DNA from 3 places in the Paraburkholderia sp. SIMBA_053 genome. Region 2 is predicted to be linked to each of the others. Evidence: riboswitches for the same ligand, from Rfam matches in the RefSeq annotation. Region 2 holds a riboswitch; each other region holds the start of a gene.
The links. A riboswitch is a leader RNA that binds a small molecule or an ion and turns the genes downstream of it on or off. The one in region 2 is predicted to bind glycine.
Positions count from the first base shown of each region.

Region 1: it holds a riboswitch for glycine, as region 2 does, so the genes downstream of both, SB753_RS01820 (D-amino acid dehydrogenase) here and gcvT (glycine cleavage system aminomethyltransferase GcvT) in region 2, are expected to answer to the same signal.
Region 3: it holds a riboswitch for glycine, as region 2 does, so the genes downstream of both, SB753_RS29030 (D-amino acid dehydrogenase) here and gcvT (glycine cleavage system aminomethyltransferase GcvT) in region 2, are expected to answer to the same signal.

Region 1 covers NZ_JAWRXU010000001.1:389,614-396,900, forward strand. The annotation lists gene SB753_RS01800 (acyl-CoA dehydrogenase family protein) at 1-779, shown strand, start outside; gene SB753_RS01805 (SLATT domain-containing protein) at 870-1,388, shown strand; gene SB753_RS01810 (YceH family protein) at 1,399-2,100, opposite strand; gene SB753_RS01815 (lipocalin family protein) at 2,305-2,877, shown strand; glycine riboswitch at 2,934-3,026, shown strand; gene SB753_RS01820 (D-amino acid dehydrogenase) at 3,195-4,406, shown strand; gene SB753_RS01825 (BON domain-containing protein) at 4,471-4,749, shown strand; gene SB753_RS01830 (acetate/propionate family kinase) at 4,771-5,928, opposite strand; gene SB753_RS01835 (phosphoketolase) at 5,941-7,287, opposite strand, start outside.
Region 2 covers NZ_JAWRXU010000007.1:118,989-126,275, reverse strand. The annotation lists gene SB753_RS21620 (oxidoreductase) at 1-212, shown strand, start outside; gene SB753_RS21615 (hypothetical protein) at 395-745, shown strand; glycine riboswitch at 836-937, shown strand; glycine riboswitch at 979-1,131, shown strand; gene gcvT (glycine cleavage system aminomethyltransferase GcvT) at 1,212-2,330, shown strand; gene gcvH (glycine cleavage system protein GcvH) at 2,409-2,789, shown strand; gene gcvP (aminomethyl-transferring glycine dehydrogenase) at 2,950-5,886, shown strand; gene SB753_RS21595 (alginate lyase family protein) at 6,003-7,133, shown strand; gene SB753_RS21590 (L-serine ammonia-lyase) at 7,161-7,287, shown strand, end outside.
Region 3 covers NZ_JAWRXU010000014.1:100,671-107,957, forward strand. The annotation lists gene SB753_RS29010 (AraC family ligand binding domain-containing protein) at 1-550, opposite strand, end outside; gene adh (aldehyde dehydrogenase) at 1,095-2,615, shown strand; gene SB753_RS29020 (cation transporter) at 3,078-3,710, opposite strand; gene SB753_RS29025 (DUF779 domain-containing protein) at 4,165-4,536, opposite strand; gene SB753_RS29030 (D-amino acid dehydrogenase) at 4,560-5,813, opposite strand; glycine riboswitch at 5,954-6,042, opposite strand; gene SB753_RS29035 (hypothetical protein) at 6,252-6,587, shown strand; gene SB753_RS29040 (MFS transporter) at 6,976-7,287, opposite strand, start outside.

The DNA.
Region 1 (7,287 bases), on a different contig from region 2:
AGAAGTACTACACCACGGGCACGCTGTACGCGGATTGGGTGGACGTAACCGCGTACGACGGACAAAGCGACGTGCGCGTGCTGGTCGCCGCCGACACGCCGGGCCTCGAGCGTATCGACGACTGGGACGGTTTTGGCCAGCGTCTGACGGGCAGCGGCACCGCGCGCTTCAATCATGTACCTGTTGCGCGAGAGAACGTGTACCGGCGCTACGACGCGTCGGCGCCGCGCCGCAACAGTGTGCTCACCTCGTACTACCAGGCCCTGCACGTCGCGAATCTGGCTGGCATCAGCCGTGCCGCGCTGCGCGATGCAGTGGCCTTTACGCAGGGCAAGACGAGAACCTTCGGTATCCCAGGCGAATCGAGTCCCCGCGACAATCCGCTCGTGCATCGCGTGGTCGGCCGGCTTGCGAGTCTCGCCTATTCGACGCAAAGCGTTAGTGCGTCGCTCGCGCGGGCCATCGACGAGGTATTGGTTGCGCGACAGGAAGGACGCACCACCGAAGACACCTACATTCGCCTCGACATTCAGACCTTTCAGGCGCAGCAGATCGCGATCGAGCAGACCTTGCAGGCGGCCACGCTGCTATTCGAAGTGGGCGGCGCGTCCGCGACCAGTGAAACGCGGCGCTTCGACCGCTACTGGCGCAATGCGCGAGTGCTCGCGTCGCACAACCCGGCGATCATTCGCGAGGCCGCCATCGGCGACTTCTACCTGAATGGCAACGCGCACAACGAGCGCTTTGCCGTTGCCCGGCCGACAGCCGTGGCCGCGTGACCGGCAGCGCGCCAGGCCGCGCTTTCATGTGGCACAGTAGCGTCAGTGCATGCGCGCGGCGCGCGGCACGCAACTGCCCTGACGAGCCCCATGAAGAATCTGCCAGCCTATGAGCCGCCAGTCGATGAACAGCAACTGTTGCTGAAATGGATCCGGCGAGCGCGCGAATCGCAAATGAGCCACTACGACATGGCCGATCTGTTGTCCGCACGTGATCGTAAGCTGGGCTGGCTCGTTACCGTGCTGGCCGCGTTCGTGGGCACGGCGGTGTTTGCATCGCTGAACACGAACGCGGTCTCACTGGAGATCAGGATTCTGGTCGGCCTCGTGAGCGTGATCGCCGCGGTGTCGTCGGCGTTGCAAACGTATATGCGTTATGCGGAGCGCGCAGAAAAACATCGCGCCGCAGGCGCGCGTTATGGCGCGGTGCGGCGGCGGCTCGAATCGGTTTTTGCGGGCGATGCCGACGCGCGCGACGGCCACTATCTGACCGCGATTCGCGACGAACTCGACCGGCTTGCACAAGACTCGCCCAATGTGCCGCCGCGCAACTTCTACCGTACTCAGCGAGCGTTATCCGCAGATCCGCGGCGCGGCGCCGAAACCTGAGCGGCCGGCGTCAGGCGTCGAGATCGTTCGCGTCGATGCCTAGTTCGGCTGCCATGCGCCGTACCACTCCCTGAAGACGGTTGACCTGATCGGCAAGCCGTTTCTGTTCAGCCTTCACCGCTTCGAACGTGGACAGCGGCACGGTTTCGTCCTCGCCTCCGCCCGACTGCGCGAACTCGCTCAGGTTCACTTCGCCGCATAGCAGATGCATCCATCTGTTTTCGCGCTCGCCCGGCGTGCGAGGCAGTTTGACGACACGCGGCGGATCGTTCGCGGCGAGTTCGTCGAGAAACGCCTCGACCGACGAGATATCGGCAAAGCCATGCAAGCGCGCGCTGTTCAGGCGCAACTCCGCCGCCGTCTGCGGGCCGCGAAGCAACAATGTGGTCAGCAACGCGGCGGACTGGCTCGGCAGACCGAGCACGCGATTCATGTTGTGCTCGAAGCGCGGCACACGGCTGCTACTGGCTTCCATCACGAGGCTTAGCCGTTTCAGACCGTCGAGCGCCGTTAGTACTTCTGCCTCGGTCGCGTTCATGACGGGCGAGCGGCCGGTCTTCTGATTGCAGCCCAATGTCAGCGCATTGAGCGAGAGCGGATAACTGTCGGGCACCGTGTGCTGTTTTTCGACGAGCACGCCAAGCACGCGCCCCTCGAGCAGGGTCAATGCGCGGATGGCGGGACGGGACGGAGCGTCGGGAGTCGAGTTCATTTGATGTAGCGGCATGTGCCGGTGTGGTCGTGGATAACACGCCTTACCATCGCTCTGCGAGGCGGCACTTTTCTCCTGGTGGGCACTATGATAAACGGCCCGCGCCTTGACGACGTATGAATCGTCGCGACGGACTGCGGCGCGTAAACGTGCGCTGGGCACGAGGTCTGCTTTCTCATCGTCTTTCTCGACACGGAGTGTTTAATGCCAATGCGTTCACAGTCGGTCCTGCGCGTGAGCGCTATCTCCCTCGCGGTGGGCGCCGTGTGCCTGCTCGGCGCCTGTGCGCTAAACCCAGGCGGCAAGAGCGGCAATGCGCGTGTGCCAGAGCCCGCCAAGCCGGTCGACCTCGGGCGCTATCTGGGCCGCTGGTACGAACTGGCACGCTACGAAAACCGCTTTGAAAAAGGCTGCGAGTCGGTGACCGCCGACTACGCCGCGCGTGAAGACGGCCTGATCGACGTGACCAACAGTTGCCGCAAGGGTGGCGTTGAAGGCCCGCTCGACGCCTCGAAGGGGCGCGCCAAGGTGGTAGCTGGATCGAACAACGCGAAGCTGAAGGTGTCGTTCTTCGGCCCGTTCTTCGTCGGCAATTACTGGGTGCTGGATCACGCCGACGACTACAGCTGGTCGATCGTCGGCGAACCGAGCGGACGCTATCTGTGGATTCTGACGCGTGAAGCGAAACCGGTCGCCAGTGTGAAAGACATGTTGATCGAGCGAGTGCGTGCGCTTGGCTACGACACGTCGATGTTGCGCATCACGCAGCATACGTAACGCGCCAGAAAACACTTGCCGGGAGAAATTTTGCCCGGTATCGTCGTGGCGTTCTGCAAAGCAGCGCGGGAGAGATCGTCTGAAGCCAGGGCGACGCCGACGGAGCAACCGCCCCGGAAACTCTCAGGCAAAAGGACCGCGCAGCAGGAACATCTGGAGAGCGGCGCCGCGCGCGCCCACCGAAGGGGATTCCCGCGCACATACAGCGCTTTCGCGCAGCGCGGGAAGAAACTCTCAGGTACATGGACAGATGGGGCATCGGCACCGGTTTCGTACGAAATCGAACCCGGTGATGCTCAACTACTCTGGACCATGTCATGTCACGAATCGCCATTATCGGCGCCGGCATTACCGGCGTCACGACCGCGCACGCCCTCGCCCAATGCGGCCACCACGTCACCGTGTTCGAACGTCATCGCTATGCTGCGATGGAAACCTCGTTCGCCAACGGAGGCCAGCTGTCGGCCAGCAATGCAGAAGTTTGGAACAGCATGGCCACTGTTCTGAAAGGCTTGCGCTGGATGTTCACGCGCGACGCCCCGCTGCTGCTCAATCCCGTGCCCACGTGGCACAAGTATTCGTGGATGGGCGAGTTCCTGCGGCAGATTCCCCACTACCGGGCGAACACCGTCGAAACGGTGCGGCTTGCCATCGCCGCGCGCGAGCATCTGTTTTCGATCGCCGAGCAGGAAGGCATCGACTTCGATCTCGAACGGCGCGGCATTCTGCACGTCTACAAGACGCGCAAGGAGTTCGACGCGGCGGCCAAGGTGAATGACCTGCTGCGCGAAGGCGGACTCGAACGCAGCGCGGTGACGGCGAGCGAAGTGCAGCGCATCGAGCCCACGCTGCACGGCGATTTTTACGGCGGCTTTTTCACGCCGTCCGATTCGACTGGCGACATCCACAAGTTCACGCGCGGTCTCGCCGATGCATGCGTGCGCCACGGCGTGCAGTTTCATTACGATGCGGAAATCATGTCGATCGAGCAACCCGCCGAAGGTCGCTTCTCGCTCACAGCCCACCTCGAAGGCGAGACGCAGCGCTTCGGGTTCGAGCGGATCGTCGTGTGTGCCGGCGTGAAAAGCCGTGACTTTGCTGCGATGCTCGGCGATCACGTGAATGTGTACCCGGTCAAAGGCTATTCGATTACCGTTTGTCTCGACGATGCAACGAGCAGGCAGCGTGCGCCGTGGGTCAGCCTGCTCGACGACAGCGCGAAGATCGTGACGAGCAGGCTCGGCGCCGACCGTTTTCGCGTCGCGGGCACGGCGGAGATCAACGGCTTCAATCGCGATATCCGCTCCGCCCGGATTGCTCCGCTAGTAGACTGGACGCGGCGGCATTTCCCCGAGGTATCGACCGCGCGCGTCATTCCGTGGGCTGGATTGCGGCCGATGCTGCCGAGCATGCTGCCCAAGGTCGGACGCGGAAAACGGCGCGGCGTGTTCTACAACACGGGGCACGGCCACCTCGGCTGGACGCTGTCGGCCGCAACGGCACAGGCGGTGGCGCGCGCGATTGAATAGCCCGCCGCCACGAAGACGCGGCATCTGCTAGTGTTGTGCTATCCGCGTCTTGACCTTGAAAACCATGGCTCATTCGGGCTTTCCCAATCCGGACAGCGCCGCCCCCGACGGCGCGGACGGCGCTCGTCTGAGCGACGAGCAGATTGGCGAAGAGGCGACGCGGCGGCTCGCATGGGACGCCGCGGTTCCTGAACGTACGATCACGGTGGAAGTCAGCAACGGGCGCATCGTGCTCAACGGCGAACTCGAACACAACGCCCAGCGAATCGCGGCGCTCGAAGACGTGACGCGCCTGTTCGGCGTCGCAGGCGTATGCGATCGACTGGTCGTGAAGCACCCGTGAGCGGGCCAAGATCCAACCCGCTCAACCTCGATCTGCACGCAGCAACGCGCGGCAATGCCTCGCGATCTGCTTCTCTTCTTCGGTATGAAGCACCCTCACCTTGCCCGAGACGTCGCCTTCATGAAGACCGAGAAACGACAGCCCCTCGCAGATCCGTTTGCGCATCTGCACGCTGTGTTCGCCGATGCCGCCGGTGAACACCAGCATATCGATGCCGCCCAGCAAAGCCGCATATCCGCCAATGGTCTTGCGCACCGCGGTCGCGAACGCGTCGAGCGCCAGTGACGCATGCGGGTCGCCCGCCGCCGCGCGTTGTTCGAGCGCCTGCATGTCGCTCTCGCCATCGGCGTAACCGGCCAGGCCGCTGTGCCGGTTCAGCAGCGTTTCCAGCCCGTTTGCGTCTAGTTTCTCCACTCGCATCAGATATAACAGCACGCCCGGGTCGAGGTCGCCGCAACGCGTTCCCATTGGCACGCCGCCGGTGGGCGTCATGCCCATCGACGTATCGACCGAGCGGCCGTCGCGCAATGCGCACACGCTCGAACCGTTCCCGAGATGCGCGCACACCACCCGCGCCGGCAACGTGGCGCCAAGCTGGGCGACGAGCGATTCATACGACAGCCCATGAAATCCGTAGCGAATCACGCCGGCTTCCGAATAGCGCCGCGGTAACGCGAGTTGCGCGGCACGCGGAGGCAGCGTCGCATGAAAAGCGGTGTCGAAGCAGGCGAAGTGCTGGGCGCCGCCGAAAATCTTCTGCGCTTCGTCGATCAGATCGAGCGCGGGCGGAATATGCAGCGGCGCGAAATGCACTGCGTCCTGCAAGCGGCGGCGGACCTCGGGCGTCAGCCGCTGATGCGAGCGTAAGTGCGGGCCGCCGTGCACCACACGGTGGCCCACCGCCGTCGGTTGCTCATGATGTTGCTGGGCGAGCACGGTGGAAAGCTTTTGCAATGCGTCGGTTTGCGACTCCAGCACATGCTCCTCCTGGACGAGCACGCGCCCGTCGGGAGCCGCGATCCGCAAGCGGCCGTCGCGGCGGCCGATGCCTTGTGCGCTGCCTTCGAGCAGCAGCGATTCGTCGTCGCCGGAATGTTCGAACAACCCGAACTTCAGCGACGACGATCCGCTGTTCAGCACGAGAATGGTATGCGGCGAAGCGCCGTCCTGAGTGGTCATAACGGGCCTCGCTCAGCTTTTCCACGTCCAGTTGCGGATTTCTTCCTTGTCGATGCCCTCGGCATGCGCGTAATTCAGATGCTCGATAATCTGGCCGCGCAGCCATTCCTTCGCATGGTCGCCGACACCGCGCAGCTTCGGCACGCGGTCGATCACGTCGATAGCCAGCGAAAAACGGTCCACCTGATTGATGATCGCGAGTTCGAGCGGCGTGTTGATGTTGCCCTTCTCGTGATAACCGTGCACATGCAGGTTCTCGTGGTTCGTCCGGTTGTAGGTCAGCTTGTGAACCAGCGACGCGTACGAATGGAAATTGAAGATCACCGGCTTGCTCGTCGTGAACAGCGAATCGAAGTCGCGGTTCGTCAGCCCATGCGGATGCGCATGCTCGGGCATCAGCCGGAACAGATCGACCACGTTGACGAAACGGATTTTCAGATCCGGGAAACGCTCCTTGAGGATCTCGACGGCGGCGAGCGCTTCCATCGTTGCGATGTCGCCCGCGCAGCCGATCACCACATCCGGCTCGGCACCCTGATCGGTCGACGCCCAGTCCCAGATGCCGATGCCCTTCGTGCAATGCGTAACGGCTGCATCCATGTCGAGATACTGCAGGTGCGGCTGCTTGTCGGCGACGATCACGTTCACGTAGTCGCGCGAACGCAGGCAGTGATCGGCCACGCTCAGCAGGCAGTTCGCGTCGGGCGGCATGTAGATTCGCACCACGTCCGGGCTCTTGTTCGTCACCACGTCGAGAAAACCGGGGTCCTGATGCGTGAAACCGTTGTGATCCTGGCGCCATACGAGCGACGTGATCAGCAGGTTGATCGACGGCACCGGCTGACGCCAAGCCAACTCGCGCTTCGCTTTTTCCAGCCACTTCGCGTGCTGGTTGAACATCGAATCGATCACGTGCACGAAGGCTTCATAAGTGGCGAAGAGTCCATGCCGCCCTGTCAGCACGTAACCTTCGAACCAGCCTTCCAGCGTGTGTTCGCTGAGCATTTCCATCACGCGGCCGTCCGCCGACAGCGCGCCGCCGTCCGCGTCGCCGGGGTCGCCCGCCGCGAGCCACGTCTTGCCCGATGCTTCGTAGATGGCAGTCAGCTTGTTGCTTGCGGTTTCATCCGGCCCAAACACGCGGAAGTTGGTCATGTTGTTGCGCATGACATCGCGCAGAAACTCGCCAAGCACCTGAGTCGGCGACGTGTATGCGGATGCGGGCTTTCTCACGTCGACCGCATAGTCGCGAAACGGGGGCATGTCGAGCGTCTTGCATAGCGCGCCGCCGTTCGCATGCGGATTGGCGCTGATGCGGCGCGCGCCCTTCGGCGCGAGTTCGCGCAATTCTTCGACGAG
Region 2 (7,287 bases):
GCGTGCTGGAGGGCGACCGCGAAGTGGAGCGCGAATTGCCGACGCGCAACGGCGATTATGCGGGCTTCTACACCGCGCTCGCCGAGGCGATCCAGCACGGCGTGAAATTTCCGGTGAGCCCGCAAGATGCCGTCGACGTGATGACCGTCATCGAACTGGCGGCGCGCAGTTCCGACGAAGGCGTCCGCCTGCCGTTCCAGCGGGTTCGTTGAACGGCGTTACAGGCTATTCAGGTGTTGCCGGCGCGGCGTAAAGTGCCGCGCCGGCAAAACTGACAAAGCGGAAAGCAATATAACGTTACAAAAGAGCGGGCCGTCCGGGTCAGCGCTCGTCTGCCGTGATCCGTTGCTACGCCTGTAGCACCGCAAAACCACAACGACTTCACGGAGAGTTCATGTCACGTCCCATCCGCGCCCTCGCCGCATGCGTATTACTGAGTTCGCTCGCCGCCTGTGTGGTAGCACCGCAGACCGAGCCGCCGCCGCGTCCAAGCCCGCAACAGATCGCCGATAAACGCCTGCATCAGGTCGACGGCCGCATCGACAATCTGAGCCGCCGTATCGACAATCGCGTCAATCAAGGCTATTACCCGCCGCCGCAAGGCGATGCGTTGCATCATAGGCTGGATGTGATCCGGCGCGAGGCGCACGAAATGGCCGGGCAACATGGCGGCGGCTTATCCCCCGACGAACAGCGTGTGCTGAACCAGGAACTGGACGGCGCGGCGCATGCGATCGGAGAGTAAGGGCGAATAAGGACGAATCAGGGCGAACGAGGACGAATGACGGCGAATAAACCGTTCATTTGACAAGCCTCCGGCCCTCGCGTACATTCGCCGCACGCGTCGGGAGAGCGCGCGGGCCGCTGATTTTCGCAGGCCGCGCCGCCGAAGGGGCACACCCGCAAACTCTCAGGCAAAAGGACCGAACGCGTCGAAAGACCGGCCGCCACGTAACACACGCAACATCAAGGCGCCGTTTTTCGCACTCTGGAGAGCGGCAGTAGCCGTCTGCATCGCAATGTCGTGCAGATCCGGCAAGCTGCCCACCGAAGGGGCGCGCGTTCCGCCGTGACGAATCAACGTCGCCGCGGCAGCGCAATCTCTCAGGTATCGAGGACAGAGGGGCCATGCAGAACCACGCTCGCAGCCAGCAGGCCGCGAGGCGCGGCTCTGCATGGCCTTTTTTGTTTCGCGAGACGCCCGAGGCCCCATGACCGAACTCAAACACACTCCGCTCAACGCCACCCATCGCGCGCTCAACGCTCGCATGGTCGATTTCGGCGGCTGGGACATGCCCGTCAACTACGGCTCGCAGATCGACGAACACCGCGCCGTGCGTACCGACGCCGGCATGTTCGACGTCTCGCACATGTGCGTCATCGACTTCACCGGGGAACGCGTGCGCGGGTTCTTCGAGCATGCGCTCGCCAACAACGTCGCGAAGCTGCAAACGCTTGGGCGCGCGCTGTACTCGTGCCTGCTGAACGCGGACGGCGGTGTAATCGACGACCTGATCGTCTATTACTTCGGCGAAGATCATTTCCGCGTGGTGGTCAACGCGGGCACCGCCGACAAAGACATCGCGTGGTTCAAGCAGCTCAACGAAGGCGGCTTTGGTCTGACCATCACGCCGCGCCGCGATCTCGCGATCGTCGCCGTGCAAGGTCCGAACGCGCGTGAGAAGGTTTGGCAAACCGTCCCGGCCATCCGCTCTGCCACCGAAACACTCAAGCCCTTTAACGCCGCGCGCGTCGAATCGACACCGTTCGGCGAATTGACCGTTGCACGCACCGGGTACACCGGCGAAGACGGCTTCGAGATCATCGTCCCGGCCGATCACGTCGTCGCGTTGTGGAACGCGCTCCAAGCACAGGGCGTGCGCCCGGCGGGTCTCGGCGCGCGCGACACGCTCCGTCTCGAAGCCGGCATGAACCTGTACGGCCAGGATATGGACGACAACATCTCGCCGCTCGACGCCGGTCTCGCGTGGACCGTCGACCTGACCTCCGCGCGCGACTTCGTCGGCAAGAACCGGCTGGAAGCGGACGGCTCGCGCGCGGCGTTCGTCGGTCTGATCCTGCTGAAGGAGAACGGCAAGGCCGCAGGCGTGCTGCGCGCGCATCAGAAGGTCGTCACGCCGCACGGCGAAGGCGAAATCACCAGCGGCACCTTCTCCCCGACCATGCAGGAATCCATCGCCTTCGCGCGGGTGCCGAAAGGCGTGCAACCGGGCGACACGGTTCATGTTCAGATTCGTGACAAATCCGTGCCCGCAAGCGTGGTAAAACTGCCGTTCGTGCGCAACGGCAAAGTACTCGCTGTGAGTTGAAGCATTGTTAGCAGCCGGCGCGTGCGTCCTTTTCCCAGTTTTTAGTCCATATCGAATCACACCGCATAGGAGCATCCGATGAGCATCCCGGCCGATCTGAAATACACCGAATCGCACGAGTGGGTCCGCACCGAGGCGGACGGCACGCTGACGGTCGGCATCACCGACCACGCGCAGGAAGCGCTCGGCGACATCGTCTTCTTCGAAGTACAGGAACTGGGCAAGACCGTCACGGCCGGCGATACCGTCGCCGTGATCGAATCGGTCAAAGCCGCTTCGGACATTTACGCGCCGGTTTCCGGCGAAATCATTGAAGCGAACACCGCCGTTGCCGACACGCCCGATTCGGTCAACAGCGCCCCGTATGAAAGCTGGCTCTTCAAGATCAAGCCGGCCTCGGACGCAGCACAGGATCGTTTGATCGACGCGGACGCGTACTCGAAGTCGATCGGCGCCTGATTCACTTTTATATAACCCGACAGGTGCGGCGCGTCCCTCGCGAAACACACGGGACCGCGCGCTGAAGAAAATCCCTTTGGGATTGCTCCTTCAGGAGACCTTGCGCACAGCGCCAGGTTTCGAACGGTCCAGCACGGACAGCCGCACCGCCAGGAACACCATGAAGCTCGAACACCCGGATCGTCTGATGAACCGCACTCCTCTCTCGCTCGCCGCGCTCGAAGTGCATGACGCCTTCGCTGAACGGCATATCGGCCCGGATGCGGCCGACCAGGAAGCGATGCTCGAAGCCTTGGGCTTCGCGTCGCGCGCCGCGCTGATCGACGCCGTCATTCCAAAGACGATCCGCCGCACCGAACCGCTGCCGCTCGGCCCCTTTGCACAGCCTAAGAGCGAAGCTGAAGCGCTCGCCGCGCTGCGCGAACTCGCGGACAAGAACCAGGTGTTCCGCTCGTACATCGGGCAGGGGTACTACAACGCCCACACGCCGACGGTGATCTTGCGTAACGTGCTCGAGAATCCCGCGTGGTACACGGCGTACACGCCGTATCAGCCGGAAATCTCGCAAGGCCGCCTCGAAGCGCTGTTGAACTTCCAGCAAATGATCGTGGACCTGACAGGTCTCGCGATCTCGAACGCGTCGCTGCTCGACGAAGCCACCGCCGCAGCTGAAGCAATGACGCTGCTGCAACGCGTGGGCAAGCCGAAGTCGAATGTATTCTTCGTCGCCGACGACGTGCTGCCGCAAACCATTGAAGTGGTGAAAACGCGCGCCACGCCGGTCGGCATCGAAGTGAAAGTGGGCCCCGCAGCGGAAGCCGCGAACGCAAATGCATTCGGCGTGCTGCTGCAATATCCGGGCGTGAACGGCGACGTGCGGGACTATCGCGCGCTGACCGAGGCGATCCACGCAGCGGGCGGCCACGTGGTGGTCGCCGCCGACCTGCTCGCGCTGACCGTGCTTACGCCGCCGGGCGAGTGGGGCGCGGACGTGGCCGTCGGCAACACGCAGCGCTTCGGCGTGCCGGTCGGCTTCGGCGGCCCGCATGCGGCCTACCTCGCCGTGCGCGACGAATTCAAGCGCCAGATGCCGGGCCGTCTCGTCGGGGTGACCGTCGACGCGCAAGGCAATCCCGCGCTGCGTCTCGCGCTGCAAACGCGCGAACAGCACATTCGCCGCGAGAAAGCGACGTCGAACGTATGTACGGCGCAAGCGCTGCTCGCGATCATGGCCAGCATGTATGCGGTGTACCACGGCCCGCGCGGTCTCAAGACAATCGCGTTGCGCGTGAACCGCATCGCCTCGTTGCTCGCGGAAGGTGCGAAGCAGCTTGGCTACACGCTCGTTAACGAAACGTTCTTCGATACGCTCACTTTCGACACCGGCGCACGCACGCAAGCGTTGCACGACGCGGCCAAAGCGAAGCGCATCAATCTGCGCCGCGTGAGCGACACGCAAGTCGGCGTGTCGATCGACGAAACGACATCGCGTCGCGATCTCGGCGATCTGCTGGCTGTGTTCGCCCAAGCCGCAGGTGCGAAAAACGCGCCGCAAGTCGACACGCTCGACGCCGCGATCACGGCATCCAGCACGGCCTCGGTGCCGGCCGCACTCGAACGCACGAGCGCGTATCTCACGCATCACGTATTCAACCGTCATCATTCGGAGACGGAAATGCTGCGCTATCTGCGCAGCTTGTCGGATAAGGATCTCGCGCTCGACCGGTCGATGATCCCGCTCGGTTCGTGCACGATGAAGCTGAACGCGACGTCGGAAATGCTGCCGGTCACGTGGCCCGAGTTCGGCCAGATTCATCCGTTCGCACCGGCTGAGCAAACCGTCGGCTACCGCGAAATGATCGATCAGCTCGAAGAAATGCTGGTCGCCGCAACCGGCTACGCAGCGGTTTCGCTGCAACCGAACGCGGGCTCGCAAGGCGAATACGCCGGCCTGTTGATCATCCACGCATATCATGCGTCGCGCGGCGAAGCGCATCGCAACGTCTGCCTGATTCCAGCTTCGGCGCACGGCACGAACCCGGCGTCGGCGCAAATGGCCGGCATGCAGGTCGTGGTCGTTGCGTGCGACGCGCAAGGCAACGTCGACGTCGAAGATCTGAAGAAGAAGGCCGACCAGCACGCCGACAAGCTCGCGGCGATCATGATCACGTATCCATCCACGCATGGCGTGTTCGAACAGAACGTCCGCGAAATTTGCGAGATCGTGCATGCGCGCGGCGGTCAGGTCTATGTGGACGGCGCGAACATGAACGCGATGGTCGGCTTGACCGCGCCGGGCCAGTTCGGCGGCGACGTCTCGCACCTGAATCTGCACAAGACCTTCTGCATTCCGCACGGCGGCGGCGGACCGGGCGTCGGTCCGGTTGCGGTCGGCGCGCATCTCGCGCCGTTCCTGCCGAACCAGATTTCGTCGGGCTACGAACGCGCGCCCAACGGCATTGGCGCAGTGTCGGGCGCGCCGTACGGCTCGGCGTCGATCCTGCCGATCTCGTGGATGTACATCGCGATGATGGGCGCGAAAAACCTCACCGCCGCGACCGAGACCGCGATCCTCAATGCGAACTACGTCGCGAAGAAACTCGCGCCGCACTATCCGGTGCTGTATTCGGGCCCGGGCGGACTCGTCGCGCATGAGTGCATTCTGGATCTGCGTCCGATCAAGGAAACCAGCGGCATCACTGTGGACGACGTCGCGAAGCGCCTCGCCGACTACGGCTTCCATGCGCCCACCATGAGCTTTCCGGTGCCGGGCACGCTGATGGTCGAGCCGACCGAATCGGAATCGAAGGAAGAACTCGACCGGTTCATCGAAGCGATGATCGCGATCCGTAACGAAATTCGCGCTGTGGAAGAAGGCCGCTCGGACCGGGAAGACAATCCGCTGAAGCACGCCCCGCACACGGCTGCAGTCGTCATCGCGGACGAGTGGAAGCATGCGTACGCGCGCGAAACCGCCGCCTATCCGCTGCCCACGCTGATCGCGAAGAAGTACTGGCCGCCGGTCGGCCGCGCGGACAACGTCTATGGCGATCGCAACCTGTTCTGCTCGTGCGTGCCGGTTGCGGATTACGAGTAACACCCGGCCGTCGCCGCGCGCCGCCCGCAGCCTGTAGCGTGCGGTGCGCGGTTCTGTCGCTGGAGGCCGCAAACGGCTAACATCACACACCGAATCAGCCCAACGAGGAGTTTCGCATGGTGCGAAAGGTGCGATTGATGCAAAGCCCGGCCGGGACAACGCGGGTCCCAACGTGGCGGCACGCATGCGCATGCGTGCTTGCCGGCGCAGCCGTGTTGCTGCCGCTTCGGCATGCGCAGGCGGCGATGAATTTTTGCGCAGCGCCCGCCTGGCAAACCAGCGAGCGCACGAATGCCGATCCCGGCGTCAAGGCATTGGTGAGCAATGTGCTCGCGCATCTGGGCGACAAGCCTCACGCGCAAGCCAAACTGCACACGGAAGGCACGCTGCCGCACGAGGGCATCTACGACCAGAGCGTCGAAGCCGAGAAGGATCTCGACCTGTTGCGGGACGCGGCGCTCGCATGGCGCGCCACCAGCGACGACCGGTATCTGAAGCTCGTCGACCGTTTGCTGTACGCGTGGGTCACGACCTATCAGCCGAGCTTCAATCCAATCGACGAAACGCATTTCGAAGGGCTGATCCTCGCGTACGACATGACGGCGAGTGCGCTGCCTGTGAAAACGCGTAACGCGTCGATGGCGTTTCTGGCGAAGCTCGCGAACGGCTACATCGCCGATATCGACGACCAGCCGCGTCCTTTGAAGGGCACTTACCGGAACAACTGGCAAAGTCACCGGATCAAACTGATAGCCATGGCGGCTTTCACGCTCGACAACCGCAAAATGATCAATGCGGCGCAGCGTCTCTTTGCCGAGCATATTGGCGACAACATCGAGCCGGACGGCTCCACGATCGATTTCAGCGAACGTGACGCGCTGCACTATGTCACTTACGATCTGCAGCCGCTCGTCACCGCCGCGCTCGCCGCCCGCCGCCACAACCGCAACTGGCTGCCGGAGAAGGGTGCGAACGGCGCGTCGCTGCAAGCCGCGCTGAACTGGCTCTCGCCGTACGCGGAGGGCAGCAAGACGCATGAGGAATTCGTGCATTCGAGCGTCGCATTCGACGCAAAACGTCGCGAAGCCGGCTTGCCCGGCTACTCGGGTCAGTGGGACCCGAAGAACGCGACGGAACTGTTTCATCTGGCGGCGCGTCTCGACGGACGCTATACGCCGATTGCGCTGCGGCTTGCGCCGACGCCACCCGCGTGGCTCGCCGTGTGTTTGCCGATGCCGGCGCGCTAAACCAACTTTCATCAGCAGGGAGCAGTAATGGCAGTCAGCGTGTTCGATCTCTTCAAAATCGGCATTGGTCCGTCAAGTTCGCATACGGTCGGGCCGATGCGCGCGGCGCTGATGTTCGCCCAAGGGCTCGAACGCGACGGGCTGCTGCCGAACA
Region 3 (7,287 bases), on a different contig from region 2:
CCCGCTTTACGGCGCCCGGTATCGGTGAGCTTTCTACAAGTCGATGAGACATATGGCCATGTCGGCGCGCCAATTGCAGAACCGCGACGGCCAATCTCGATGACTTTTCCAGCTGAGTCGCGTCACCGGATTCAGAGCAGACATGCGCTTCGTACAACGCTCTCATCGTCTGCACATCATCGATTACATTGGATCGGAAGTGCAGGCTTCCCGGCAAGTCCTCACCATCAGCTTTCAAAAGATTCATGAGGGCGGGTGTTGGGATGTAGATCATCCTGTATTGCCACCCTTCATCCGTCGCTGGCCGGCCTTCATGCACGTGTCCAGGGTTCACGACGCAGATCGTGCCCTCAGGCATTATCACCCTTTGCCCGCGACCGCTCAGGAACGACTGAGCGCCACGCTCAATCACGCCGAAAGCGAACTCATCGTGTGCATGCGGAGGAAACCGGTGCGTTCGATAGGTGGCGCGGAGCAGCTCAGCACCGGCCAGTGATGGCTCGCGCCAAAGCTTGACAACATTCGATCGTGAAGAAGCTGACGCGCCCATATTCGGTTCCAAACAGTTCAATGGCCAACACCCGCCTATCGATGCTGGGCGTCACCGCCCAGAATGCAAGCGATTGCTCGGCGTCGGTGGCCGTAGTCTGGCCCTTTGATTGTACCTACATCTAATAGGTCAACAACCATTCCACACATATTTTAGAGGCGGGGAGCGTAAACGCAAGCAGTCAAAATACAGCTTTCCCCGCATCCATTTGGCTCTTTCACAGCGCCTTGCGGCCTATCCTTCTCGAAAGTGGCATATCCGATGCGCCCCTTTATTTCATGGCGGCTCAATCCCCAAGCTCCCGTTGGCGTTTGCCGCTGAACGCAAAAACCGCAATTTTGTCCACTTTTCGAAAGCCGGAACCAACGAACATACCTTCGCGGTCGAGACACTGCGGTCGGCGCTTTTCCCCTGGGCGCCACCCCGCTGGATCAAATCGCGTCACCCGTCCTTCGCGATGCCGCACGTGTCCGGCCGGCAGTTTGACCATCTGGGCGATCGAACCCGGACGCGTGACCAGTCAACTACAGTGAGGCAATTCTCCATGAATCATGCAGAGCTCCAACATCTCCAGATCGCATTTCCGTACAAACGGAAGTACGAGAATTTCATCGGTGGCAAGTGGGTAGCTCCTTTCGGCGGCGAATACTTCACGAACATTTCGCCTATCACAGGCCAGCCGTTGTGTGACGTTCCTCGTTCGCAAGAATGGGATGTAGAGCTTGCGTTGGACGCAGCCCACAAGGCCAAAGCAAAATGGGCCATCGTGTCTCCGGCAGACCGAGCCGTCCTGCTGAACAAAATTGCCGATCGAATGGAGGCGAACCTCGAGCTGCTGGCAGTCGCGGAAACCATCGACAACGGCAAACCGATTCGCGAAACCCGAGCCGCAGATCTCCCCTTGGCTATTGACCACTTTCGCTACTTTGCGGGATGCGTTAGGTCCCAGGAAGGTGGACTGTCAGAGATAGATCACGACACGGTTGCATATCACTTCCACGAACCCCTCGGTGTCGTGGCACAGATTATTCCGTGGAACTTCCCACTCCTGATGGCTGTGTGGAAGCTGGCGCCGGCTCTGGCGGCTGGAAACTGCGTAGTGTTGAAGCCCGCCGAGCAGACCCCAGCGTCAATCCTCGTGCTTCTCGAACTGATTGAGGACCTGCTCCCTCCTGGCGTCCTCAATGTCATCAATGGATTTGGCGTTGAGGCCGGTAAGCCACTTGCCTCCAACCCGCGCGTAGCAAAGGTGGCATTCACGGGCGAGACCACCACTGGCCGGCTCATCATGCAATATGCCAGCCAGAATCTCATTCCCGTTACGCTCGAACTCGGCGGAAAAAGCCCGAACATCTTCTTCGAAGACGTCCTCGCAGCCGACGATAGCTTCTTCGACAAGGCGCTCGAAGGCTTCGCGATGTTCGCCCTCAATCAGGGCGAAGTCTGCACCAGCCCGTCACGCGTGCTGATCCAGGAATCCATCTACGAGAAATTCATCGAACGCGCCATCAAGCGTGTCGCAGCGGTCAAGCAGGGGCATCCGCTGGATCCGAATACGATGATCGGCGCCCAAGCGTCGTACGAACAGCTCTCGAAAATCCTGTCGTACCTCGACATTGGCAAGCAGGAAGGTGCCGAGTGTCTCATCGGCGGAGAACAGAATCGCCTTGAAGGCGAACTCAGCGCTGGCTACTACGTCCAGCCGACGGTGTTCAAAGGCCATAACAAGATGCGCATCTTCCAGGAAGAGATTTTTGGTCCGGTCGTATCCGTTGCGACATTCAAGGACGAGGAAGAGGCGCTGTCGATTGCAAATGACACGCTGTATGGGCTTGGTGCGGGTGTGTGGACTCGCGATGGCGCAAGGGCATATCGACTCGGCCGAGCGATTCAGGCCGGACGCGTGTGGACCAACTGCTATCACCTTTACCCCGCACACGCTGCATTCGGCGGCTACAAGCAGTCTGGTATCGGTCGCGAAAATCACAAGATGATGCTTGAGCACTATCAGCAGACAAAAAACCTGCTGGTCAGCTACAGCGATAAGCCGCTCGGCTTCTTCTGAAGCAAAGAGCCGATCGATTGATCGTCGATTTTCGCGAATCGACCCTACGAGGAGAGTCGTACCGTCGCTCTGACGGGTTTGCCGGCGCACCACCCAAGGTGCGCCGGCGCTTTTTTGACATGATTTACGCGCGACCTTGGCCGGCCTTTCATAAACGTCCCTTCTAGCTAGATGACGTTGGGCGTCTCGGACAATCGGCGCGACTTTTACAAGCATGCGCGAGCAAGGGCTTCCTGTTTGCCGATACGGGTGCCCACGCATATGCAAGCGCGAATCCTTACTCGCCGGTCCAGTCCGCAAAGACCAACGGTCTCGATCCATATTGATACCTTGTCTGGCTCCGTTGCCTCCCGCTTTCGCGGATGTTCGAGACTGCGCCACGGTTCTACCTTGGAATGTCCCGAGACATCCGCAATGGTCGCGAGCGATATGGCCAAAAGCAAGCATGAAAGCGGCGTCTGCTCAGGCATCTCCCGATCTTCCTTCCTCCCAGTGAGCGACGCCTTCGACCAGTGCATAGTAGGCGATCAAGATACCGGCAAGTGGATCCGCCCACCACCATCCGGTAACCGTGTTGAGCGCGACACCGACGAGCACGGCTGCTGCGAGATAGGCGTCGACGACGGTCACGCGCGATTCCGCAATAAGCACCGCGTTGTGCAGACGACGGCCAGTGACGAGCTTGCCGCGTGCAAGGCCTAACATAGCAATGACCGTTGCCGTAAGCCATGCAATGCCTGCGGGCGACCTTGCCGGCCGTCCCCCGGTGACGAACACAAATATAGTTTGAACCACGATGTAGACTGCCAACGCGATGAAGGCAGCTCCGATCGTCTGTAGAGCGAGTCTTTCCTTGTTGCCTCGGGCACTTGTCAGATGCCAGATAACCACTACGGAAGCGAATATCTCAATCAGGGAATCCAATCCAAAACCTGCGAGGGCTACTGATCGCGCGGCCATTGCAGCAAACCCGACAATCACAAACCCAGCGATGTTCCATCCCAAAGTGATGTACTCAAGAACAAGTCCACGCCGCAGCAGTTGACTCCGTTGGGAATGACCGGTCGCGCTCCGCCTCTCAGTTTGATGTTCCATAGATGCAAGCTCGAATATGTGCCGCGGTCTACAATAGAGCGCGTCGAGCTCACCCGAACGTTGTTCGGCCACCTTTTGCCTGTACGAGTCAACCGATGTAGTTGAAAGACCGCTTACGTCAAAGCGAATACCGAATAACCGCGGCTGCTCATTGATGAAACCACCCTGATCAACGGGGTGATGATGCACTTCTCATCGAGCCGCTTCCGGCGGTCATCGAAGGGCGTCATCATGAGCAGGTATCGCATTGTCCCACTCCGCCTAAATGCTGCATGCGGTCCGCAATAGCTGCAATCGCACACCGCGATGGGTCGTAGAACAGATATCAAAACGATCCAGGGAGGACCGCGCGGGCGGGAAAGCGCAACGTTTCATTTGTCGTTTCACCATGCAGGTAACGACCAACCGCCAGCGCCGATTCTTGGGATGTCTCAACCGGCGCTGACCGTTGCAGCTATCGGACAATGCCGAGCAATTCGAGTTCCGCCTCAGAGAAAAGCCGCGATCGCGACAGGAACCGTAGTCCGGACGCCCGCTCCAAGGAGAACATTCCGCCATTCCCGGGTATAGCGTCGATGATAACCTGGGTATGCTTCCACGACTCGTACTGTGCTTTCCCCATATAAAACGACACGCCCTCGATCTCCCCCAGACGAACGTCTGAGTCGCCGACTATAAGCTCACCTTCTTGCAAACACATCGGCGCACTTCCGTCACAACAACCGCCCGACTGATGAAACATCAACCTCCCGTGTCTCTTGCTAAGTTCTCGAATTAGCTCAATTGCTTCTTTGGTCGCCGTCACTCGTTGAGGAATTTCTGACATCTCATACTCCTTGATTAAGCAGATCAGGCTACTTTCGTCGCCGTGCTCGCGGCATCGTGAACAACTGGGCTCATGAGAGAAGCCACGGTATACGCAGTTGCGGCTGAAAGCGTCCACCCCAAATGTCCATGACCTGTATTGTAAAAGACACCCGGAATCTTGCCTCGTCCTACACGCGGCAACATGTTAGGCAGCATCGGCCGTAAGCCGGCCCATGGCACGACTCGAGAAGTCGACATCTCAGGGAAATGCTTTCGCGCCCACGCGATGAGTGGGGCGACTCGGTCAGCACGGATGTCACGATTTACGCCATTGATCTCGGCCGTCCCAGCGATCCGAAAGCGATCAGCCCCCAAGCGGCTAGTCACAATCTTTGCTGCATCATCCAGAAGGCTTACCCAAGGCGCTGCAGCCCTGCTCTCCTCGTCATCAAGATAGACCGAAATTGAGTATCCCTTCACCGGATAAACGTTGACATGGTCACCCAGTATCGAGGCGAATCCACGGCTCCCCACACCTGCACAGATCACAACTTGATCGAACTCATCGACTTGCTCTTGATCGGCCGCCGTTGACACAACCCGAAGACCTCCCGCGGATAGAGGAACGATATTCTGCACATTTGAGTCGAACCGGAATCGGACGCCGTGGCGTTCGCACGCGTCTGCAAGACCTCTCGTGAACTTGTGTATGTCTCCGGTCGAGTCCGACGGTGTGTAGAAACCATCATAGAAATCGCCGTATAGAGTCGGTTCTATCTTGCGTATCTCACTTGCCGATACGGATTCACGGTCTAATCCTCCAGCTTGCAGGAGCCTATTTACCTTGGCCGCCGCGTCAAAGCCCTTTCGGTCGGCATAGAAATGCAGAATCCCACGCCGCTCTAGGTCAAAAGAAATATTCTCTTTCTTCGCGATCTCGAACAGGTATTCTCGCGCTTGTAGTGCTATGCGCACCGTCTCCACAGTGTTCGCTTCGTAATGCGGGATCTGCTTCAGGAATTCGGCCATCCACGAATACTTATGGTACGAAGGCGACGGATTTAAAAGTAATGGAGCCTCCTTCGTGAGCATCCATTTAAGCCCCTTTAGCACCGTAGCACTACTGTTCCAGACTTCAGCATTACTCGCCGAAAGCTGCCCCCCGTTCGCGAACGATGTTTCCATGGCTGCGTAACGATGACGGTCAAAAACGGTAACGTTGAATCCCCGCGGGGCGAGAGCGTAGGCAGTCGTGACGCCGGTAATACCGGCACCGATCACAGCGACTTTTGGCATGGTCATATATCCAGATGGTTTAGTGTTCGCCAAAAAACTGGCGTCCAGGCCCCATCTGTCCTGTTACCTGAGAGCTTCACTTCCCCTGTATCAGAGAAGTTCCCCTTCGGTGGATGCGCTAGGCATCACTCTCCAGATGTTCGCGTTGCGCAGTCCTTTTTGCCTGAGAGTTTCCGGGGCGGTTGCTCCGTCGGCGTCGCAAAAATGCGATCTCTTCCGCACAACATCTTCGAACACCTACACCCTATCCTACACAAAAATTCTAAGCAAATTCGTTCTCAGCTCTATCGCTTTTATGAAGCGTAGAAATGCGAAATCTTCCGAGTCCATCTCTCTATTCTTGACTTCATATATAAATGTTTCATATAAGATAAAAGGTGCGACCTTCACGCACGCTACAACCTCATTGCATACCAACCAAACCATTATCAAGACACTATGGATCAACTCATCGAATCAAGACTCAGGAAAGCGATCAAACCGTTTGGAGCCTATGCAAATGTGAGCCAAGCGGATGGACTCATCTATGTATCCGGGATGGCCGGCTTTTTGGATGGAAAGCTGATTAAAGGGATAGTCGGCGACTCGATTGATGTCGAGCAGGCAGCTTTCGCAGCTCGACAAACCATGCTAATGACACTTGCATGCCTCGAAGAAGCGCTTGGTCTCGAGAAGATAAGGCCGCTGCATCCGGCTCACCGTGTATTCGCGAACGACAAGCGACTTCGAACAGCATCCGGCAGTCGCCAATGGTGCTTGCGATGTTTTGTCTAGTGTATTTGAAGGCGAACCGCTGCCGGCTCGAACCGCTATCGGCGTGTACACCCTTCCCATGGGTATCGCGGTCGAGATCGATAGCGTATTCAAATTGAGCTGAAAGAACATTGGCACACTTGACGTGTGCCAATCCCTAATACCGCGAAGTCGGAACCTCAACGATCTCCCTACTCTACCAACGTACACAACGCGGATTACACAGGACGTTGTCACATCTCGTGGCCTGGCTGCGGGGGATGCGACGAGAGAGTATCTTTTCGCTATTCAGGACGGTTCATTACGCCCCTCAGGATTGAGAAAAGCGCGTATACCTGATCCCATACTGGTACTCAGGCAACCCAAGCCTAGTGAAGCATATTCCGCCAAACCCGGTCGCCCTTTCCATCTATGCTTCGATATTGCGATTTTTCGTTTCTGGGAGAAATATTAGACCGACGACGAATGACACCGCTGCGATCGACACTGGATACCAGATGCCCGCGTAGATGTTCCCGGTGGCGGCAACAAGCGCAAACGCAGTCGTTGGCAGGAAACCTCCAAACCAGCCATTGCCGATGTGATACGGCAGAGACATCGCGGTGTATCGGATCCGCGTAGGAAAGAGCTCGACCAGCGTTGCTGCGATCGGGCCGTACACCATCGCGACGAGAAACACCAAGCCGGTGAGCATCAACATAACCATTGGATAGTTGATCTG